4 regions of the Paenibacillus sp. FSL M7-0802 genome follow, and region 4 is predicted to be linked to each of the others. Evidence: riboswitches for the same ligand, from Rfam matches in the RefSeq annotation. Region 4 holds a riboswitch; each other region holds the start of a gene.
The links. A riboswitch is a leader RNA that binds a small molecule or an ion and turns the genes downstream of it on or off. The one in region 4 is predicted to bind thiamine pyrophosphate.
Positions count from the first base shown of each region.

Region 1: linked by a shared signal. The riboswitch ahead of thiC (phosphomethylpyrimidine synthase ThiC) and the one ahead of MHB54_RS10725 (ABC transporter substrate-binding protein) in region 4 are both predicted to bind thiamine pyrophosphate.
Region 2: linked by a shared signal. The riboswitch ahead of tenA (thiaminase II) and the one ahead of MHB54_RS10725 (ABC transporter substrate-binding protein) in region 4 are both predicted to bind thiamine pyrophosphate.
Region 3: linked by a shared signal. The riboswitch ahead of MHB54_RS25445 (thiamine phosphate synthase) and the one ahead of MHB54_RS10725 (ABC transporter substrate-binding protein) in region 4 are both predicted to bind thiamine pyrophosphate.

Region 1 is NZ_JBBOSD010000001.1:1,947,228-1,952,289, reverse strand. Features, by position in the region: gene MHB54_RS09230 (Fe-Mn family superoxide dismutase) at 1-553, opposite strand, end outside; gene MHB54_RS09225 (alpha/beta hydrolase) at 807-1,844, opposite strand; gene MHB54_RS09220 (IclR family transcriptional regulator) at 2,143-2,886, shown strand; TPP riboswitch at 3,042-3,154, shown strand; gene thiC (phosphomethylpyrimidine synthase ThiC) at 3,342-5,062, shown strand, end outside.
Region 2 is NZ_JBBOSD010000001.1:4,185,209-4,190,270, reverse strand. Features, by position in the region: gene MHB54_RS19345 (transporter) at 1-8, opposite strand, end outside; gene MHB54_RS19340 (glycosyltransferase) at 13-1,134, opposite strand; gene MHB54_RS19335 (NAD-dependent malic enzyme) at 1,640-3,361, shown strand; TPP riboswitch at 3,454-3,556, shown strand; gene tenA (thiaminase II) at 3,693-4,382, shown strand; gene thiM (hydroxyethylthiazole kinase) at 4,457-5,062, shown strand, end outside.
Region 3 is NZ_JBBOSD010000001.1:5,552,596-5,557,657, forward strand. Features, by position in the region: gene MHB54_RS25435 (hypothetical protein) at 1-83, shown strand, start outside; gene MHB54_RS25440 (ABC-F family ATP-binding cassette domain-containing protein) at 267-1,820, shown strand; TPP riboswitch at 1,914-2,022, shown strand; gene MHB54_RS25445 (thiamine phosphate synthase) at 2,287-2,880, shown strand; gene thiO (glycine oxidase ThiO) at 2,945-4,093, shown strand; gene thiS (sulfur carrier protein ThiS) at 4,090-4,293, shown strand; gene MHB54_RS25460 (thiazole synthase) at 4,296-5,062, shown strand, end outside; gene MHB54_RS25465 (ThiF family adenylyltransferase) at 5,060-5,062, shown strand, end outside.
Region 4 is NZ_JBBOSD010000001.1:2,292,504-2,297,565, reverse strand. Features, by position in the region: gene MHB54_RS10745 (TatD family hydrolase) at 1-699, opposite strand, end outside; gene MHB54_RS10740 (ABC transporter ATP-binding protein) at 692-1,642, opposite strand; gene MHB54_RS10735 (ABC transporter permease) at 1,687-2,463, opposite strand; gene MHB54_RS10730 (MTH1187 family thiamine-binding protein) at 2,460-2,753, opposite strand; gene MHB54_RS10725 (ABC transporter substrate-binding protein) at 3,185-4,228, opposite strand; TPP riboswitch at 4,420-4,529, opposite strand; gene MHB54_RS10720 (pyridoxamine 5'-phosphate oxidase family protein) at 4,800-5,062, shown strand, end outside.

The DNA of each region.
Region 1 (5,062 bases), 350 kb from region 4:
AGATTAGGAAATATTGGCTTTCATGTGCCGCGTGTAATACAACTCCGGCAGATTTTGGCTGCTGACGCAATGCATGACTGTGCTCGCTCAGCAGACCGAGCTGTCGTACATACTCCTGTGACTGACGGTTTGCGGTTTGCAGCAAATCGTCCAGTCGACGATTTAATTCTTGTGAGTCAGGCTGAGAGTTTAAGGCTGACTCTGACAATGGCATCTTTACAGATGATGATGCGTCTAATCCCCTTGACTGTTTTGAATGTCCAGTGAATTCGTGTGTATGTGCTTGTGGAGCAGCCGACATCTGTTTCCATTCCTGATGCCACGCCTGATCTGCCGGATCGAGTACGCTCCGTTGCTCTTCTAGCAACTCTATGGCGGTGCGTTCCGTCTGTTCGAATACAGTCCGCCAATCATCCAGCAACCGTACATAAGTTGGCTCCAATCCCTCGGTAGCGGATTTAATCACTTCCACATGCCAACTTTCCTGCTGCTTCCAATGCCGAATTTCCTCCAGCACACGTAAGGGCAGGAAAGACCCATAAGTACTCAGCATCGTTTTTTTACCTCCCGTATCCTACTATGGCTATCCGGCGGATCTGGCAGATCTGCCCTGGATGCATACGTACCCAGTATATTCGCTGTCTCATCAGGAATATGTCTATGAACTCCCTTAATCCGGTCACATCTGTTACGTAAAACAATGAATACCCATGGAAAACGAAAAAGAAGCCCAGCTACGGCACGGGTTAAGTGTCCATAGGCAGGCTTCTTCCAGGCGAAGAATAGAATACAGTTCTTCGAAAAATTTACTTCGTAGTCGTTTGTTTGTGGGCATCAGCGATGGTTTTCTTGTCCTCCAGCTCCTGTACACTGCTTAGAAACGTCGATACCCGTCGCAAATATTCACGAGGGTGCTCTCTGAAAATAAGCTCATGTATCCCGTTTTTAACAATCCATACACTGGAAAGCGGGTTGGTTTGATTGGCAGCGAGCTTTTCCGCAATAGGATAAGGAGCTTTTTCATCCTGTGTACCATGCACAAACATGATCGGGAACGGATAGTTTTCCTTTTTAACTTCCTGATATGGAATTTGATGCAAGCTGGTTCCGTTCAAGACTGGAAACAGCAACTCCAGAATTTCCAAAGACGGATGTCTTGGCAGATTAATTTGATTGTGAATGTTATGGTACAGCGTATCTGGCTCCAGCAGGAAGGTGCTGTCTAAAATCATTGCGTCCACATCCTTGGTTTGCAAGCCCGCCTGAAGAGCGGTTCCTGCCCCCATGGAGAAGCCCCATACGATAATCTCCGACGAGCCGCGTTGCTTCGCAAGCTGAATTGCTCCGAGGAGCTGTTGGGATTCTGCTTTGCCTCCGGTTGCGACTGCTTTGCTGTTTTGTGACGCGAATCCATAATCGAACATGACCACATTAAAGTTCAAACTGTGGGCATAATGCGCCAGATCATACATGGGAATCCAGCTTTCTTCGCGGTTAGCCCCATAGCCATGACTGAAAATAATCGTTTTCCGCGATTGATCCGCCGGGATATACCAGCCTTGTACCATGCGGCTACCATCCTTGGCAGGGAAGCTGACTTCCTCATAAGGCATGCTTTTGGCCTGCATCGGATTAGAGTACAGTGGTGCAACGGTGGGATTCGTAAGTACCCATGCGATGTAAGCATGCAAGGCAATAAAACAAAACAACAGAAAAAAGACGACCGACAGCAGCAGAGCAATCACAACGTGCTTGAACCGCAGCAGACGGGGATTAAAGAGTGGGGTGGACGGCTCCTGAACAGCGGTCTGTAGCTGAGCGTTGCGCTGGGATGTCGAAATCATGTAAGAGCCTCCTTATATAAAATTGATCTTCGTTTCATAGAATTTAGGTATAATTCCACTTGAAAATAGTAGTGTAGATCCGTATAGATACCTATTATCGTATGATGGGGATTATCCAAAGTCAACGCCTGAACCGGAAAAGTAAAAATGATGCAAAGAATTGTCGATGTTTGTTCTCGTTCTGTAATATGGTTGTCACAAAAACATCGGTTTACAGTAGCCGCGACTATTCTATATAATTTATGTAACCATGTTTCATAGTGTGAAACGAATATGGATACAAGAGGAGCGGTTCACGATGGAAGACCGTAAATTAACCGTTCGCGCTGTAGAGCGTGCACTTGATATACTGCTGTGTTTTACCGCAGATTCGGATCTTGGCCTGACGGAGATTGCCTCCAAAATTGGTCTACATAAAAGCACGGTTCATCGGCTGCTGACTACTTTGGAGGATCGGGGCTTTGTCGTTCGGAATGCCGAAACGGAAAAATATCGACTTGGCTTCCGCATTTGGGAGCTATCCACGCATTTGTCCCAAAGCGACGAGCCGGCGGTGTTGTTACAGCCTGCAATGGAAGGACTACGTGATCGTCTGGGCGAGACGGTCAGCTTATACTTACGGGACGGCAGCATGCGTATTCGCATACAAGCCGTGCAGAGCAATCAGGCGATCCGCAGGGTTGCGCCTGTAGGTGCGCGTATGCCGCTGGCTGTAGGGGCCTCCAGCAAAGTGCTGGCAGCCTTTATGCCGCCGCAAGAGCTGGAAGCCCTGCTAAGCGGGGATGAATGGCCGCCCTCGGTAGACCCGGAGGTCTATAAAGCCCAGCTGCAGGACATTCGCGAGAAGGGCTATGCGACCAGCTATGAAGAACGGGAGCCAGGGGCTGCTGCTGTGGCTGCGCCAATTGTAAACCGGAAGGGACAGGTCACTGCGGCTTTATCTGTATCCGGTCCGGTCAGTCGGCTTGCACCCGAGACGCTGCATGACTTTGCTCCGATTTTGATTGAAGCGGCGAAGGAAATGGGACTTATGCTTCCGTAACAAGAATGAACACAGTTGAAGCAAGCAAAGTGATTTGATGGGGAGCGTCTCCTTAGTAAAGGGAACCTAGAAGGGTTGCCAAAGCCATAAATTTAAAGTAGTCTGGTAAGGATGGCGGGATGTCTGTTATAGCCGCCTCATGTGAATAGAAGTATCACAGTTACTGGGGGAGCCTGTAATGCCGGGCTGAGATGGAATCGTGCAAGATTCTGGACCCTTTGCACCTGATCTGGATCATACCAGCGTAGGGAAGTAATCGGCCATTGAAATGTATACGCGGCTGCTGTCTACAGTGGCGCAGTGGAGTAGGATTATTCCACATGCGTACTGTCTGGATAGCTGCCTCGTTAGATTAGCCGGTTCCCTGGGGAACCGGCTTTTTTGCATAGATCAGCGCCACCCTGGGAATGGTTCCGGATCGGTGTGTCATTTCATCGAAACGGGAGGAATGGACAATGAAGCCGACAGAAGTGGAAGGAACAAAAGGAACAGAATTGAAATCAACAGAAGTAAGGGTAGGAACAAAAGAAGTTGAGGTAGAGAAGACAAACGGGGAGCAAGCCAGTGGGGTAACGCCCTTTCCAGGGAGCCGTAAGGTATATATTCAAGGCTCGCGGCCGGACATTGCCGTGCCAGAGCGCGAAATTGCTCTTCATCCTACACATACGCCGCAGGGCACGGAGCATCATGAGCCATTGCGTGTGTACGATACGAGCGGTCCCATGACCGACGAAGCCTATCAGGTCGATATCCGTCAGGGCCTGCCTCCATTACGGCGAGCTTGGGCCCTGGAACGGGGCGATGTGGAGGCTTACGAGGGACGCGCCGTCCAGCCGGAGGATAATGGACTGAAACCTGGCTCCAAACGGGAGACAGTGGAATTTCCCGGCGTGACCAACCGTCCGCTTCGTGCTTTGCAAGGTCGTACAGTGACACAAATGCATTATGCGCGGCAAGGGATCATTACGCCCGAAATGGAATTTGCGGCGATCCGCGAAGGGGTGGAGCCTGAGTTTGTACGGCAGGAGTTGGCTGCTGGACGAGCCATTTTGCCTTCGAATATCAATCACCCGGAAAGTGAGCCAATGGTCATTGGGCGTCATTTTCACGTGAAGATCAATGCGAACATTGGTAATTCTGCGGTTACCTCCTCCATCGAGGAGGAAGTGGAAAAAATGACCTGGGCTGTGCGTTGGGGCTCGGATACAGTTATGGACCTGTCCACAGGCCGTAATATCCATACAACACGTGAATGGATCATTCGGAATTCTCCTGTACCGATTGGGACTGTACCGCTGTATCAGGCACTTGAAAAGGTGAACGGCGAAGCAGAAGCGCTGACGTGGGAGCTGTATCGCGATACGCTGATTGAGCAAGCGGAGCAGGGAGTGGACTATTTTACAATTCATGCGGGTGTATTGCTGCGGTATATACCGATGACGGCGAATAGAATGACGGGAATCGTATCCCGTGGTGGGTCGATCATGGCAGCCTGGTGCCTTGCGCACCATCAGGAGAATTTTTTGTATACGCATTTTGAAGAAATCTGCGAAATTATGAAAGCCTATGATGTGGCCTTTTCTCTCGGGGATGGTCTACGTCCGGGTAGCATCTATGATGCGAATGATGAAGCACAGTTTGCAGAGCTGGAAACGTTGGGCGAGCTAACGCAGATCGCCTGGAAGCATGATGTTCAGGTCATGATTGAAGGGCCAGGACATGTCCCTATGCATAAAATCAAAGAGAATGTGGATTTACAAATGGAGATTTGTAAGGAAGCTCCTTTCTATACCTTGGGGCCGCTCACGACGGATATTGCCCCCGGATATGATCATATTACCTCAGCCATCGGGGCGGCGATGATCGGTTGGTTTGGGACGTCCATGCTGTGTTATGTTACGCCTAAGGAGCATTTGGGTCTGCCGAATAAGGATGATGTCCGCGAGGGTGTCATTACCTACAAAATTGCGGCACATGCTGCCGATCTGGCGAAGGGTCATCCACGGGCACAGCAGCGGGATGATGCTTTGTCCAAGGCACGCTTTGAGTTCCGGTGGCGGGACCAGTTCAATCTGTCGCTTGATCCCGAGCGGGCCTTGTCCTACCATGATGAAACGCTACCGGCAGAGGGCGCCAAGGAAGCACATTTCTGCTCGATGTGTGGTCCCAAATTTTG
Region 2 (5,062 bases), 1.9 Mb from region 4:
TTGTTCACGTTGTTATCTCACCCGCCGATCCAGTCGCCAAATATCAATGATGGAGCGTAAAAAACGAATAGAATCCTTCCAGACATGAATGTGCGATCCATCGCGGTCAATACATTTGACGGGTAATTGCAGCACACGAAGCTGGAGTCGCTTGGCAATAAACATCATTTCTAGATCCAGCGCCAGTCCGAGCTGTTCCTTTAAATGCGGAAACATCCGTTTCACTGCAACCGAACTCATCACTTTAAGCCCAGTCTGCGAATCTACCACACCTGTTGGTAAAAAAGGACGGGAAATGACCCGCTTACCAAAGCTGACAACAGATCGCAATAAAGATCGATTCTCGGCGGTCATATCCTTGGTTCCGATCACGACATCATAATAGCCCTGCTGAACAACATTAATCATTCTGGCAATATCCTCAATAAAAAAGGAGTCGTCCGCATCCACAAATACGTAGTAATCCGCACCTATGGTCCGCATCCCTTCCAGATACGTCCCTGCCTTACGTGTATTGCGTCCCAATTCCCTTGTTTGAAGCAGCGGGCTAAGATTCTGATTAATCCTGTTTACGGACAAGTCCGTTGCTGCCTCCAGCGCTTTAATCAAGGCATTGGTACCATCGTGACTGCCATCATCAATGAGATAAATCGAACCTTCAATAATATGGCTGCGGATAAAGGCTTGCAGTCGTTCAGCAAAGGTTTTGACATGAACAAAACGTTGCTCTTCGTTATATACAGACAAGATAAATGCAATATGTTGGCTTTTGGTCGAATACTCGGGATAGAGCAAGCTTTGTATTTCCGAAAGCATTTCTTCGGTGTCATTGGCTTGCCAAAATAGCAGGCGCAAACGGCCTACTCCGGTGATTTGCACCATATGCTGATCACTGAACGGAATTGTTACATCCGTCACCAGTAACAATGGCATTTGCGGAAATTGGCTACGGATCTGATTGGCTTTCCGCACCGCCTGCCCCGGCTCCCTATAATCAATCAGGCAACAACATGCGTTCTCGTAGACTGAAGCTGCCTCCGTGTCCTCGCACTGTATATATTGGTAAAAACAAATCACATTGGGATAATCAATAGCCCTGTCGTTATCGCTAAAAATGGCTATAGGTCCCTGCACACAAACCTCTCCTTTTCCTCCGAATAGTTCTATTTTGTTGAAAAAGAATTAAGAATGTTTGCTTATAGGAGTTAAATTAATGTCCAAATACTTCATATTTCCTTAACAAAATAGCTGACACTCCATGATATATAAGGATATAAGAGAAGAAAAACTGATTTTCATATTTGATAAAAATAGAGTATTTAGACCTGATTCATTAGAACCAAAACCATCAGAATTAGTTAGCGCATCTATATCTAAAATTAGTTCTTTTAGATCAACAGAAGGAAATATATATGGTTATTTTGTCATAGATAAATAGAAGAATAAAACAGATTCGCACGTCCATACTATGGACAACATGTCATCTTGAAAATTTTGCAAAAATCCGATAAGCGACTTTCAATGAACAAGATATAGATCGAAATGGTTTAGTTCGTCTATATCTTGCACTTCGGAGCGACTGGAATCGAATTTTGTGAAATCCTTACAATATGTAAATGAAGAGAAGGAAGGTCTTTCTATGGAAGCATTTTATGTCAATCGCGATGGGTCATTATCTACTCCATTACGGGGAAAGGATGTGTTGGCAAATCCCCTTTTGAACAAAGGTGTCGCTTTTACAGAAGAAGAACGCAAGGAGCTGGGTTTGGAAGGAATCCTTCCTCCAACCGTCCTTTCATTGGAGAAACAGAGCGTACGGGCATATCAGCAGTTTCTGGCACAACCCACCATGCTGCGAAAAAATGCTTCTCTCAACGACCTTCACAACCGAAATGTCGTACTCTACTACCGGCTGCTAACCGATCATTTGAGTGAAATGCTGCCCGTAGTCTACACGCCGACCGTAGGAACCGCGATTCAAGAATATAGTCACGAGTACAACCGCCCTGGAGGCATATATTTGTCGATAGATAACCCGAACGGTATTGGACAAGCATTCCATAATTCTGGTTTGAATGGCCATGATGTGGATCTGATCGTCGTGACAGATTCCGAAAGTATTTTAGGGATTGGTGACTGGGGCGTCGGGGGGATTAACATTGCTATCGGCAAGCTTGCAGTGTATACGGCTGCGGCAGGCATTCATCCTGGGCGGGTGCTGCCAATTGTACTGGATGTAGGCACGAATAATGAAAAGCTGCTGAATGATCCACTGTACATCGGAAACCGCCATAAACGAGTTCGCGGAGAAGCCTATAACCAGTTTATTGATACTTTTATCAGCAAAACGTTAGCGCAATTCCCGAAGGCGCTTTTACATTGGGAAGATGTGGGTAGCGTTAATGCGCGCCATATTATAGGAAAATACGGTCAAAGCATACTCACCTTCAACGATGATATACAAGGTACAGGAGCAGTGACCCTGGCTGCGATTCTTTCGGCGGTGGGTGTCACCAAGACTCCGCTGCGTGAACAAAAAATACTTGTTTTCGGCCCAGGGGCTGCAGGGATCGGTAACGCTGATCAAATTCGGGGCGCTATGATCGAGGATGGCCTTTCCGTAGATGATTCATTCAAGTCCTTTTGGGCCTTTGATTATCGCGGGCTGTTAACGGAAGATATGGAAGACGTATTGGAGTATCAGAAACCGTATGTGCGCAAAAAGGATGAAGTCAGCTCATGGACCCGGTCGGGTGACGGCAAAATACCGCTACTGGAGGTCATCCGTCAGGTGAAGCCTACGATATTGATTGGAACTTCCGGTGTAGCAGGTGCCTTTTCTGAAGAGATCATCAAGGAGATGGCAAAGCATGTAGAACGCCCGATCATTATGCCCATGTCCAATCCTACAAACCTTGCAGAAGCAGTACCCGAGGATTTGATCCGGTGGACAGATGGCAGAGCACTGATCGCAACCGGAAGTCCTTTTGAGCCCGTTACCTATAACGATACAAATTTTGAGATTGGACAGGCGAACAATGCCTTTGTTTTTCCGGGACTGGGTCTGGGTGCGATTGTGGTTAAAGCCAAAAGGATTACCCCTGCGATGTTTACAGCGGCAGCAGTTGCTGTTGCCAATGGTGTAGATTCGAATACGCCTGGCGGTGCGCTACTCCCTCATATCCGAAAATTACGCGAAGTTTCGTACGCTGTTGCGATTGCGGTTGCAAAAGCCGCGATTCAGGATCAGGTAGCGCAGGCGCACATTTCAGATGTGGAACAAGCTATACAAGATGCAATGTGGAAACCGAAATATGCCAAGGTCAAAGCAGTGGAAAGTGTAATTCATCACCCTCACTAAGCCCAAAACACCTAACTAGAGGAAATTTAATATTTTGTACACTATGTTTGACATAGCATATGAACGAATGTACAGTAATAGTCAAAAGAATAGAAGTCCACTAGGGGAGCCACTATGGCTGAGACAAGAGCGTATCTTGGACCCTTTGAACCTGATCTAGTTCGTACTAGCGTAGGAAAGTGGAGCCTTCGTATATAAGGTTTCAAGCGTTTTTTGCGTATTGGGCCTATTGTTGAAGCCGCTCCATTTTTCCGGGGCGGCTTTTTAGCGTTGTTCCGGAATTATATTCTTACAGGACTTCTTGCTCTTCAATTTAATGGAGGTGGGGAAATTGAGTTTTACACAAGAACTCCGTCGGCAGGCGGACGGCATTTTTCAAGCGATTTTTGAGCATCCCTTTGTGAGAGGTATTGCTGAAGGAAGTTTGACAAGGGGACAGCTGATTCACTATGTAAAACAGGACTTTGAATATTTGAACGCCTACATGCGGATATACGGCATCGCAATCTCCAAATGCACGAATCGGGAGGACATGGCTGTATTTAATGAACAAATCTCTTTTATTCTCCACAGCGAGGTTCATCCGCATCAAAATTTCTGTGCTGTCGCAGGGGTGAGCTATGAAGAGTTGCAGGGATATCCGCTCGCTCCGTCGGCTCATCACTATATCCGTCACATGCTGACGGTTGCGCATGAGGGCAGCCTGGGCGAGATCTTGGCTGTGCTGCTGCCATGTATGTGGACGTATGCCGAGATTGGTCGCAGGCTGCTGGATGAAGTAAAGCCGGATGAGTCTCATCCGTTCTATGAATGGATGGGCTTCTATGGAGACCAGCTTGATGATACAACACTCAAGTTCCGAGAACGTGTAGATGCTTGGGCGGAAGGCGCAACGGCTGCTGAGCGAGAGCGGATGATTGAGCATTTTATACTGAGCTGCCAGCTGGAATATAAGTTCTGGGACATGGCCTATAAGCAGGAAGAATGGCCGGTCCAGATACAGGCAGCGGTCTTGGAATAGTCAGCTTGGCAATTCGATGCGTGAAGTACAGTTAATGCCCTGTTGAACCACCAACTATAGAGAGGATAATCATTATGAGTACATGGGAAAAAAGTTATTCGGATCTCCTGACGAAGGTACAAAACAGCAAACCCCTCGTTCACAATATGACCAATGTGGTAGTCACTAACTTTACGGCCAACGGCCTGTATGCATTGGGCGCCTCCCCGGTGATGGCCTATGCACTCGAGGAAGTAGCAGACATGGCAAAAATAGCGGGAGCCGTCGTGTTAAACATCGGTACGCTGAACCGCGAACTGGTGGATGCCATGATCATTGCTGGACAATCGGCGAATGCACACGGTGTTCCGGTCCTGCTAGATCCGGTCGGTGCGGGAGCAACGAGCTTTAGAACTGAGTCGGCACTGCGAATCCTGAGAAAAGTCAAAATCTCATTGGTGCGGGGCAATGCAGCCGAAGTCGCGCATCTTGTTGGAGAAGCGCGTGAGATTAAAGGCGTAGATGCTGGTGACAGTGCTGACAGCGGAAATGTCGATCTGGCAATTCGGGCTGCTCGAACGCTCAATACAATGGTTGTCATTACTGGAAAAGAGGACGTCATCACCGATGGGGCCGAAGTACGAATGATTAGCGGTGGAGACGCGCTGCTCACGAAGGTAACCGGAGCAGGCTGCCTGCTG
Region 3 (5,062 bases), 3.3 Mb from region 4:
AAGCGAGTGAACGTTTTGCGGATGAAAAATCTGCAGCAGCTGCGGGATACTTTGAGTACAAATGTTATAATGGCTTAAAATAATCACCTTCATGGGTGGTTTTTCTTTTTTTAGGCAGATCCATATCAAAAACCTTAAAAATCGCTGTTTTCCATATTCCGATATGGTTGCAGAATGTGCTACAATAAAGCTTTGAAAGAAACGAAATGCATATGAAATAAGAACAGTCGGCAGCGCCGATGACAATAAGGAGCCAAAAACAGCTTATGAGTTTATTGACTGTAGAAAATGTATCTCACAACTTTGGGGACCGCGCATTATTTAAAAATGTTTCCTTTCGATTGCTTGCGGGGGAACGTGTAGGTTTGGTAGGAGCTAACGGTGTCGGTAAATCGACACTCATGAACATTCTGACTGGAAAATTGCTTAAGGATGAGGGTAAAGTGGAATGGACTCCACGTGTACGTTACGGCTATCTGGATCAGCATACCAAGCTGACACCGGGCAAAACGGTACGTGATGTTTTGAAAGACGCTTTTCTTCCTTTGTTGGAATTGGAAAAGGAAATGATGCAGATTACTGACAAAATGGGGGATGCTTCTCCTGAAGAGTTGGAAGTGCTGCTGGAACAGATGGGTGAAATTCAGGAGCAACTGGATATGGGGGATTTTTACCTCATTGATGTGAAGGTTGAAGAAATGGCGAATGGACTAGGTCTGTCGGCCATAGGACTGGACCGGGATGTATCTGCACTTAGCGGTGGGCAACGGACAAAGGTGCTTCTTGCTAAGTTGCTGTTGGAAAAGCCAAATGTCCTGCTGCTGGATGAGCCTACCAACTATTTGGATGTAGAGCATATTGAATGGCTTACGCGCTATTTGAAGGATTATCCCTATGCTTTTATTCTTATTTCACATGATACTGAGTTTATGAACCAGGTCGTTAATGTTATTTACCATCTTGAATTTGCCAAGATGACCCGTTATTCAGCTAACTATGAAAAGTTTCTTGAAATGGCGGATCTGAACAAAGCTCAGCATATTGATGCTTATGAGAAGCAACAGGACTTTATTAAGAAACAGGAAGATTTTATTCAGCGTAATAAAGCGCGTGCCTCTACATCAGGCCGAGCAAAGAGCCGTGAAAAGCAACTTGATCGGATCGAACGTATAGATAAGCCTGAAGAAGCTGCGAAGCCAACCTTTCAATTCAAAGAAGCACGTGCAAGCGGAAAGACGGTATTTGAGGGTATTGATTTTGAGATTGGTTATACGCATGCCCTTTTGCCTAAAATGTCCATGACGATTGAACGTGGCGAAAAGATTGCTATTGTTGGCTACAACGGTGTCGGTAAATCGACATTGCTCAAAACCATATTGGGAAAAATACCGCCAATCAGTGGAAAAACCTATCAAGGTGATTTTTTGCAGCCCGCTTATTTTGAGCAGGAAGTAAAGGCGGAGAAAATTACACCGATTGACGATGTGTGGAATGAATTCCCACATTTGAACCAGCATGAAGTACGAGCGCATTTGGCGCGTTGCGGTTTAAAGAATGAGCATATCACGCGTCCGCTATCTGCGCTCAGTGGTGGAGAACAGGCTAAAGTCCGTCTTTGCAAACTGTTAATGCGTGAAAGCAACTGGGTACTGTTCGATGAGCCTACCAACCACTTGGATGTTAAAGCTAAGGATGAGCTGAAACGTGCCTTGAAGGAATACAAAGGGACCGTATTGCTTGTATCTCACGAACCGGACTTTTACGAGGATTGGGTAACCAAAACGTGGAATGTGGAAGAGTGGTCAAGTAAAGTTAACTAACATCAACTAAATCCAATTCTGCATATTTCACACGAAGTGGGGTTTGCAGAATTAGGAAAATATGCTAAGCTATCTTTAGCTTATACAATAAAATAGTCACACTAGGGGAGCCGCCCATGCGGCTGAGACGGAATAAATGGATTTCGGACCCTTTGCACCTGATCTGGGTTATGCCAGCGTAGGGAAGTGAGCGCCGTACAAACAAGGCAACACCATCTTATTTTTGTTTGTGCGTGGGACGATACACGTATACGGATATCATTGTCCGTTCGATTATTGGACGTTCGTTAAACCACTTCCTTGGGGAAGTGGTTTTTTTGCGTTTCGTTCACTTTAAGTTGTTCGAGCTTCCGTAGACGATTCACATACAATCCTCTTTCATTACTGCTGGTAGACGTGACTGGCTAAGCTTAGATCTTTTAGTCCAATGTGAGGTGAAGACAAAATCGAATTACACGCAATTTCGATGGAAAAGGGCACTTTTGCACAAGCAGCCCAAGTGGCTGCTGTGATTTGTCCGTATGTTCATTATGTACACGCACGTTTAAAACAGAATGGTGCCTCTGCATTGCTATCTTTGACTCGCAGCATGGTGGAGCAGGGAGTTCCTTTGCAACAAATTGTAGTAAATGATCGTGTGGATGTAGCTTTACTTACTTTGGTTGGAGCCGTCCAGCTACCAGCTAATGGATTACCTGTAGCGGATGTGAAAAGCCTACTTCCAAAGGGTACACGCTGTGGAGTATCTGTGCATTCCTTGAAGGAGGCGCAGACTGCCGAGCGGGTAGGAGCGGACTATGTACTTTATGGTCACATATATGAGACCCATTGTAAGCCCGGTATTGTACCACGGGGTTTAGCTCAGCTTGAACATATTTGCAGGCTGTCGAACATTCCGGTGATCGCGCTGGGCGGCATACAACCGCACCATATCCCGGAGCTTTATAGGGCCGGAGCAAGCGGAATTGCGGTGATGTCTGGTATATGGGAGGCTGAGTCGCCCGTTGCAGCTGCGCTGGAATATAGGCGAATGGCAGATCTTGTAGTTCACGACCTGTAGCGAGAAAACGAGAGTAGAGGCAAGCTGAAAGCAGAATGGTTTATGGAGAGGAGACACGGAACAAATGCCAAAGATACACATAGAGGCAAGAGCGATAGGACACGCTGAATGCTTGGTCATAGGTGGAGGTGTCATCGGCAGTTCCATTGCTTATCATGTGGCCAAGGAGGGAAGAAGTACGATCATGCTGGAACGATTGATCCCGGGTGAGGGAGCCTCAGGAGCAGCGGTTGGAATGCTGGCAGCGGAAAGTGAAGAGTTCACCGACTCTGAGCTGGCACGATTTGCTCGCATAAGTCGAGACGCATTCCCTGAGCTTGTTTGTGATCTGGAGCGTTTGTCAGGTATTTCGGTGGAATTCCGTACAGAAGGATTTGTGACTCCTTTCCGTACGGAAACTGAAGGCCAAAAACGCTGGAAAGCTGCTAAAACGCGAGAGGATGATTGTCCTATCTGGTGGGATGCGAGGGAATTGGCCCGACGAATTCCAGGTTTGGATGAACAAGCGATCGGGGCAATATATCGTTCAAAGGAGACACAAGTGGCTCCTGTCCAGCTTTGCCATGCTTATGCAGGTGCTGCTGCGGTGCTGGGGGCAACGGTATGGTCTGGTACACAGGCAGAGCAACTGGTCATACAGAATGGTCGAGTTTGCGGTGTTCGAACAGATAGTGGCTTTTTTTCCTGCGATCAGGTCATTATTGCCGGAGGCTTGGATAGCATGAAATTGCTAGCGCAGGTTGGATTTGAATATCCACTTTATCCGGTCAAGGGTGAAGCGGTAGCGGTCTCCTTGAAGGATCACCCGTTAGAATACACCATTTATGCTGATGATATTTACCTCGTGCCTAAACAGAATAACGAGCTTTGGATTGGGGCAACGAGCCTTCCGCATCAATATGATGAAGAGGTGACCGTAGGAGGCTTGGAGGGGTTGCTGGCACGTGCCTCTGCTTGGCTGCCGCGCGTCCGTGAAGCTTCTTTTATACGCACTTGGGCGGGCTTACGTCCGCAGGCCGCATCAGGTCATCCTTTTATAGGCACTGTCCCTGGGGTCGAGGGCGTATATGCTGCCGTCGGGCATTATCGCAACGGTGTCCTGCTGAGTGATGCTACCGGGCGTGCGCTGGCAGCTATGCTTAATGGGGCTGGTGCAGCTGAACTTGGGATAAGTAGATTTTCTTCTGAGCTCCTCAAGGAGGAAAGCTTATGAAGCTGACGATTAACGGCCAGAGCCTGACCTTTTCTAATCGAATCACTCATGTGGATCAATTGCTACATGAGCTTGATGTAAAGGTGAAAACCGTAGTGGTAGAGCTGAATCGGCGTATATTGACCCGTGAAGATCATGATGAAGCGGTACTGAAGGATGGAGATTGCCTAGAGATTGTACATTTTGTGGGAGGCGGTTGATCATGTTAACCATTGGAAAAGCATCTTTTACCTCAAGGTTGTTGTTGGGAACAGGAAAATTCTCTGATCTAGATATCCAATCCCAAGCCGTAGAGGCTGCTGAGACGGAAATATTGACGTTTGCTGTACGGAGATTGAACTTGGAGGAACGGGATAAGCAGCATTTTCTCGATATGCTGGATTTGAGCCGATATACACTTCTTCCCAACACAGCAGGGGCTACAACAGCAGAGGAGGCCATTCGTATTGCCCAATTGGCAAAAGCCTCCGGCTTGTGCGATATGATTAAGGTGGAAGTCATTGGGGATAGCAAGACACTGCTGCCTGACCCTTTTGAAACGTTGAAGGCTAGTGAAAAGCTGTTAGAAGAAGGCTTTATCGTGCTGCCCTACATATCGGACGATGTGATTCTAGCCAAGAGGCTACAAGAGCTTGGAGTACACGCCGTTATGCCTGGAGCTTCACCGATTGGTACAGGACATGGTTTGCTCAATCCGTTTTCATTAGAACTAATTATTGAACAGGCGGAGGTTCCGGTTATTGTCGATGCGGGTATTCGCTCACCCGGTGACGCGGCAATGGCGATGCAGTTGGGGGCAGATGCTGTTTTGTTGAACACAGCCGTATCAGGAGCGAAGAACCCAGTAAAAATGGCTGAGGCTATGAAACTGGCTGTTCGTGCTGGAAGATATGGTTTTGAGGCGGGGATGATTCCTGTAAAACGTTACGCTTCAGCGAGCAGTCCGACAGAAGGCATGATTCAGGCATG
Region 4 (5,062 bases):
CATGATCTGATCAGACGGATACTGTCTTGCCAAACTGCGGATCTCTTCTTCGTACAAGAGATCCGGTGTGAAGGAGACATAATAGCCGTTCCGGGCCATACGTTCGATCGTGGCGGTAGAGCCCTTGAACCAGTGAAAATGCGCCTGTGTGATGCCATGACGTTCCAAAAGGTCACAGGCGATGTCTGCGTCCTCATAAACGGCGTGCAGGACAATGGGCTTGTTATGCTTGCTTGCAAACTGGATAAAGCGCTCTAGTAGCACTATGTAGGGAGCGAGGTCAAAAGGTGAACCGCTCTGTGAGGCTTCCAGCCGATTGTAATAGGGCAAGCCGACTTCACCCACGGCGACCATCTGCTGTACATGTTCGTCCATCCAGTTGAACAAGAGTTCAAGCTCAGCTTGCGGTGGAAGAGCCTGTTCGGGATGAAAGCCAAAGGCTGGTCGTACCAGCCCGGGGTAACGCTTGGCTAACTGCAGATTGGCTCGGCTGGAGCCCAGATGCATCGACACGGCTATCACGGCTTGGACGCTGCTATTGGCAAGTGAAGCGAGCAATAATTCCTGTTGTTCGGGCGGGTAGCTGTCTACATGAATATGCGCGTCGATCAATGGAGCGGGTCCAATTGCGGTCAAATCCAAGCCTGGCTTTGTTTGGCTGTTCCATTTCAATGCACATCGAACTTTTACGTCACTCATGTCGATTCAATCCATCTTCCGGGATATTCTTGTGGACGCTCTGAGCATTGTCCATGTCGCCGTCCAGTTTATGTTTTTCCTCGCGCATCCAGCTGGTCATGGTCCGCTTCCATTCAATAAAGAGCGGATCGAGGGTGATTTCTTCCCTACGCGGGCGGGGAAAAGGGACATCTACGACATGCACCACTGAAGCAGGTCGCGCCGACAGCACATAGATGCGGTCGGAGAGCAGCAACGCTTCTTCAATGCTGTGGGTAATAAACAGCACAGAACGGCGGTTCTTTTCCCACATCCGTAATAACCATTGCTGCATGTCTGCACGTGTCAGCGCATCGAGTGCGCTGAACGGCTCATCCAGCAGCATTAATTCCTGTGGGCTGAGCAGTGCGCGAAGAAAGGCTGCGCGCTGTTGCATTCCACCAGACAGCGTATGTGGATACGCCTTGGCGAATTTACCAAGTCCAACCTGTTCGAGCCATTGCAAGGCTTCTTTGCGACGCTCACGTTCACTGGCGTACTGAGGGGGTACTGCTGTATTTTTACGTGGAGCATTTTCCTGCCCAAGCAGTACGTTGTCCAGCGTGGTACGCCACGGGAAAAGGGCGGGCTGCTGCGGCATATAGCTGATATGCCCACGTTCACCAGTCATGTCCCGTCCGTGCATACGGATACGTCCCTGCTGTGGTTTGAGTAGCCCGCCGATGATGTGAAACAGCGTGCTTTTGCCGCTGCCTGACGGACCGATGAGGGAAACGAATTCTCCTGGCTTGACTGTGAGGGATACATCCTGCAGTACGGGCAGTAGGCTTCGCTTTTCGCGGAAGGCGAGGCTGATCCCGTCCAATTCCAAAGCAGGAGGAGCAGTTGATCGTCTCTGCTGTTCCCCGGTTCGTTGTTCATTAGCCACGTTGTGTGATGATAAGTCAGTCGGATGCAGACTCATACGCGCCACGTCCTTTCTTTGCTGTATGTAATTCAAGGAGGAAGCTACTCTCGATCGGGTTTCCAGCGAACCAGCCATTTCTCCAGTAGTAAAATAACCACAAACATGAGTAAGCTGAGTGTAACAATAATGCCGATGGCGGCAAAAATGAGGTCCGTGCGATAGGCTGATTTTTGCAGCAGCATATAATATCCAATTCCTTCACTAGCTCCGATCCATTCCGCAATGATCGCACCCATCACACTATAGGTAGCAGCAATTTTAACGCCAGAAAAGACTTGCGGCAGGGAATGTGGCAGCTCCAGCTTCATAAAAATAGCCATGCGGCTTGCACCCGACATCTGCATATAGTTCATCATCGTACGGTCTGTTCGAGTCAGCCCGTCCATGGCCGCTACAGCCACGGGAAAAAAGCATACTAGGGTAATGACCATCAGCTTGGGCAGCACGCCAAAACCAAACCACACCATGAGCAGCGGTCCCAGGGCGATGATTGGAATGTTTTGGCTCAGAATAAGCAGCGGATACAGGGCGGATTTGAGAAAAGGAATCGTATGAAGAACGATGGCGATCAACAGTCCCGTTGCTGTCCCTATCGCGAATCCCGCAAGTGTCAGACGAATCGTAGCCCATGTATGGGCACCAAGCAGCGCCGTCTGGGCTATGCCCTCTTGTACGATGAGGGATGGAGCAGGCAGCAGCCAGGATTCAACATGCAAATAGGAAACCGCCCCCTGCCAGGCCGCTAAAAAGAAGAGGACCGCCACAAAGGGCGGCCATACGCTTTTCCACCAGGATGCGTTCTTGCCTTTCGGATTCATGGGCGATATTTCTCGGTCAGCTTGTTCATGCTGATGCCTTGTGGGTTATGTGCGATTTTGATCTGTGAAATGACGCTGGGACTGCCCGCTTCCGTCAAAGCCTCGTGCATTTCTTTAACCACTTTCAGCAACTCGTCGAGCTCGCCCTCCATGGTCGTATCCAATGGATTCACCTGATGTTTGACACCGGAGCGCTGAATGACCTCGATCGCCTTATCTACATACGTGTAAGAGTCCTCGTTATTAGGAGTTTTAGGGATTACTTGAATACTGAGCAGTGTGTTAGCCATGCAAATTCACCTGTCCTTTATTTGGAGTGTTATTAAAAAAATATGGTGGTTTAAGGCGGGGAGACCGCTTCGCGGTTCATTTGATCTTACGATCGCTGCGCTTCTCCAGATTCAAATGAACCACTACGCTGCCAACCGCCTTAAAAGCACCCTATTTTTAAAGCTGGTTTGTGTGGCATTTTTAACACACAAGCGCACCTACTTAGCGCTTAGATAATATGAAAAACTAAAGAATAAACCAAGTAGAACGAGAACGAAGTGGGCGGAATGGTGCTGTACAAGCGTTAGCGTTCGCCTTTGTACCCAGATTTCAACCTCTGGATATTCATAAAAGAAATCTGGGTACAACAGCGATGGGAAGCACCATCCGACTGCGTAGTGGCGCTTCGTTCACTTCTCTAGTTCAGTCTTATTTAGCGTTTAACAAATGATCAACGCTTGGGCAGGAAACCGTTTGTGAAGGCTTTATCGACTTCCAAAGGCTTGCTGAGCAGCTTGCGTTCGTACATCCAGTCCGAATAGTTTTGCCATACCTCCGGTTTTTGCACACCCCATTGCGCGGCATCGTCCTGATAACGCGGGCTTAGCCATTTTTGGCTGGCAAGTACCAGTTTTTTATCCAGCTCCGGTACAGCTTTGCTTAAGATGTCTGCGGCTTCTTCCGGATGAGCGATAGTGTATTCATAGCCTTGTGCGGTAGCGTCCATGAACGCTTTGACCAGCTCGGGATCATTTTTTATTGTCTGTTCGTTGCTCACAATTACAGGTGTATAGTAATCGAGGCTTTTGGAATAATCTTTTACATACAGCATATCCAATGGCTCACCTCGAAGCTGGGCCTCGATTCCGGTCCATGCGTAGAAAATCCAGGCAAAGTCGATATCCCGCTTCACGGCTGTAAAATAGTCTGCATTGCCCATGTTGATGATCTTCACTTTGCTCACATCGCCTTTGTCTGAATCCATGATGGATTTCATGACCGCTTCTTCTACGGGAGAGCCCCAACCGCCGTATTTTTTACCTTCAAAATCTTTCGGGCTCTTAATTCCACGATCTACCGGGGCTGCGAAGCCTGAGGTATTATGCTGAATCACCGCAGCGATGGATACAAGCGGCACGCCTTGCGTACGAGCCTGTGTGACGCCTTCTTGGTAGCTGATACCAAAAGGTGCAGCATTAGAAGCAACCATTTGATCAGCTCCGCCTGAACCAGGTTGAACAATTTGGACATTCAAACCCGCTTTTTCGTAAAATCCTTTGTCCTTAGCGACATAGAGTCCCGTATGATTCGTATTGGGTGTCCAGTCGAGCACGACTTTAACATCTTTGAGCCCCTTTGCCGGAGTAGACGTTTGAGTGTCGGTAGCGGGAGCCGCTTCTTGGGATGTGGGGGGACTTCCACCGCAAGCGGTCAGGGTCAGGGCCATGAGCCACAGACTGATCAGTCCCAGGCTTAATATTTTCATGCGCTTCATCGTTGTGTTCTCTCCTTTAATTACCCGTTATCCGTCCAATCAGACAGCTTAAGTTCCCCATTTTCTAAAAATAACATCTGCCGGATGCGATCTTTCCAACAACTTAATCTTCAACAAAAAAAGCGCCCCGAGTTTCCGGGACGCTTGCGCTTGTATATACCAAAGTAAGGGATGGTCCTATGTAAAAAAGGCACATCTTGCTTAAGCATTCCTACGCTGGCATTACCCAGATCAGGTTGTAAGGGTCAGTGTCTTGGGACACACTCTCAGCCGGCCGATTCCAGCACCCCTGGCATTGTATGGTTTAATGGGTTCATTTATTCGGGTTTACTACGACGATTATATGCCTTGAATGCGGGTCTGTCCAGCATGAAGGGAGAGATGACGGTTCATTTGCCGAACCACAGGGTACACTTTTACTGTGAGCTTTGATCTGAAAATGAGCATGAATCAATTCGATTCGATCCGGTCATGTTATTTTCAGAACAGCTACGCAGGTAGGTTCAGATGGGCTGGTGCCCAATGGCGTGGCCGTAGAGAATTCAAATTCGTGAAAAGGAGTTGTTGTACTGTGGGTAAAACGGGAACATTGGATCGCAACCAACTGGAACAAGCCATTGTGAAGGCTTTGGATAACAACAAATTTTGCTCGTTAGGTACGGTAGAGGGTGGCAAACCGAAAGTACGCTATATGGCCCTTTTTAACGATGGAATGAACATTCATCTGGCGACAGATCGCAAAACTCATAAAGTGGATGAGCTAAAGGACAATCCGAATGCTTATCTGCTGCTGGGTTATGAAGTTGGCGGTACGAAGGAAGTCGTAGAAGTGGA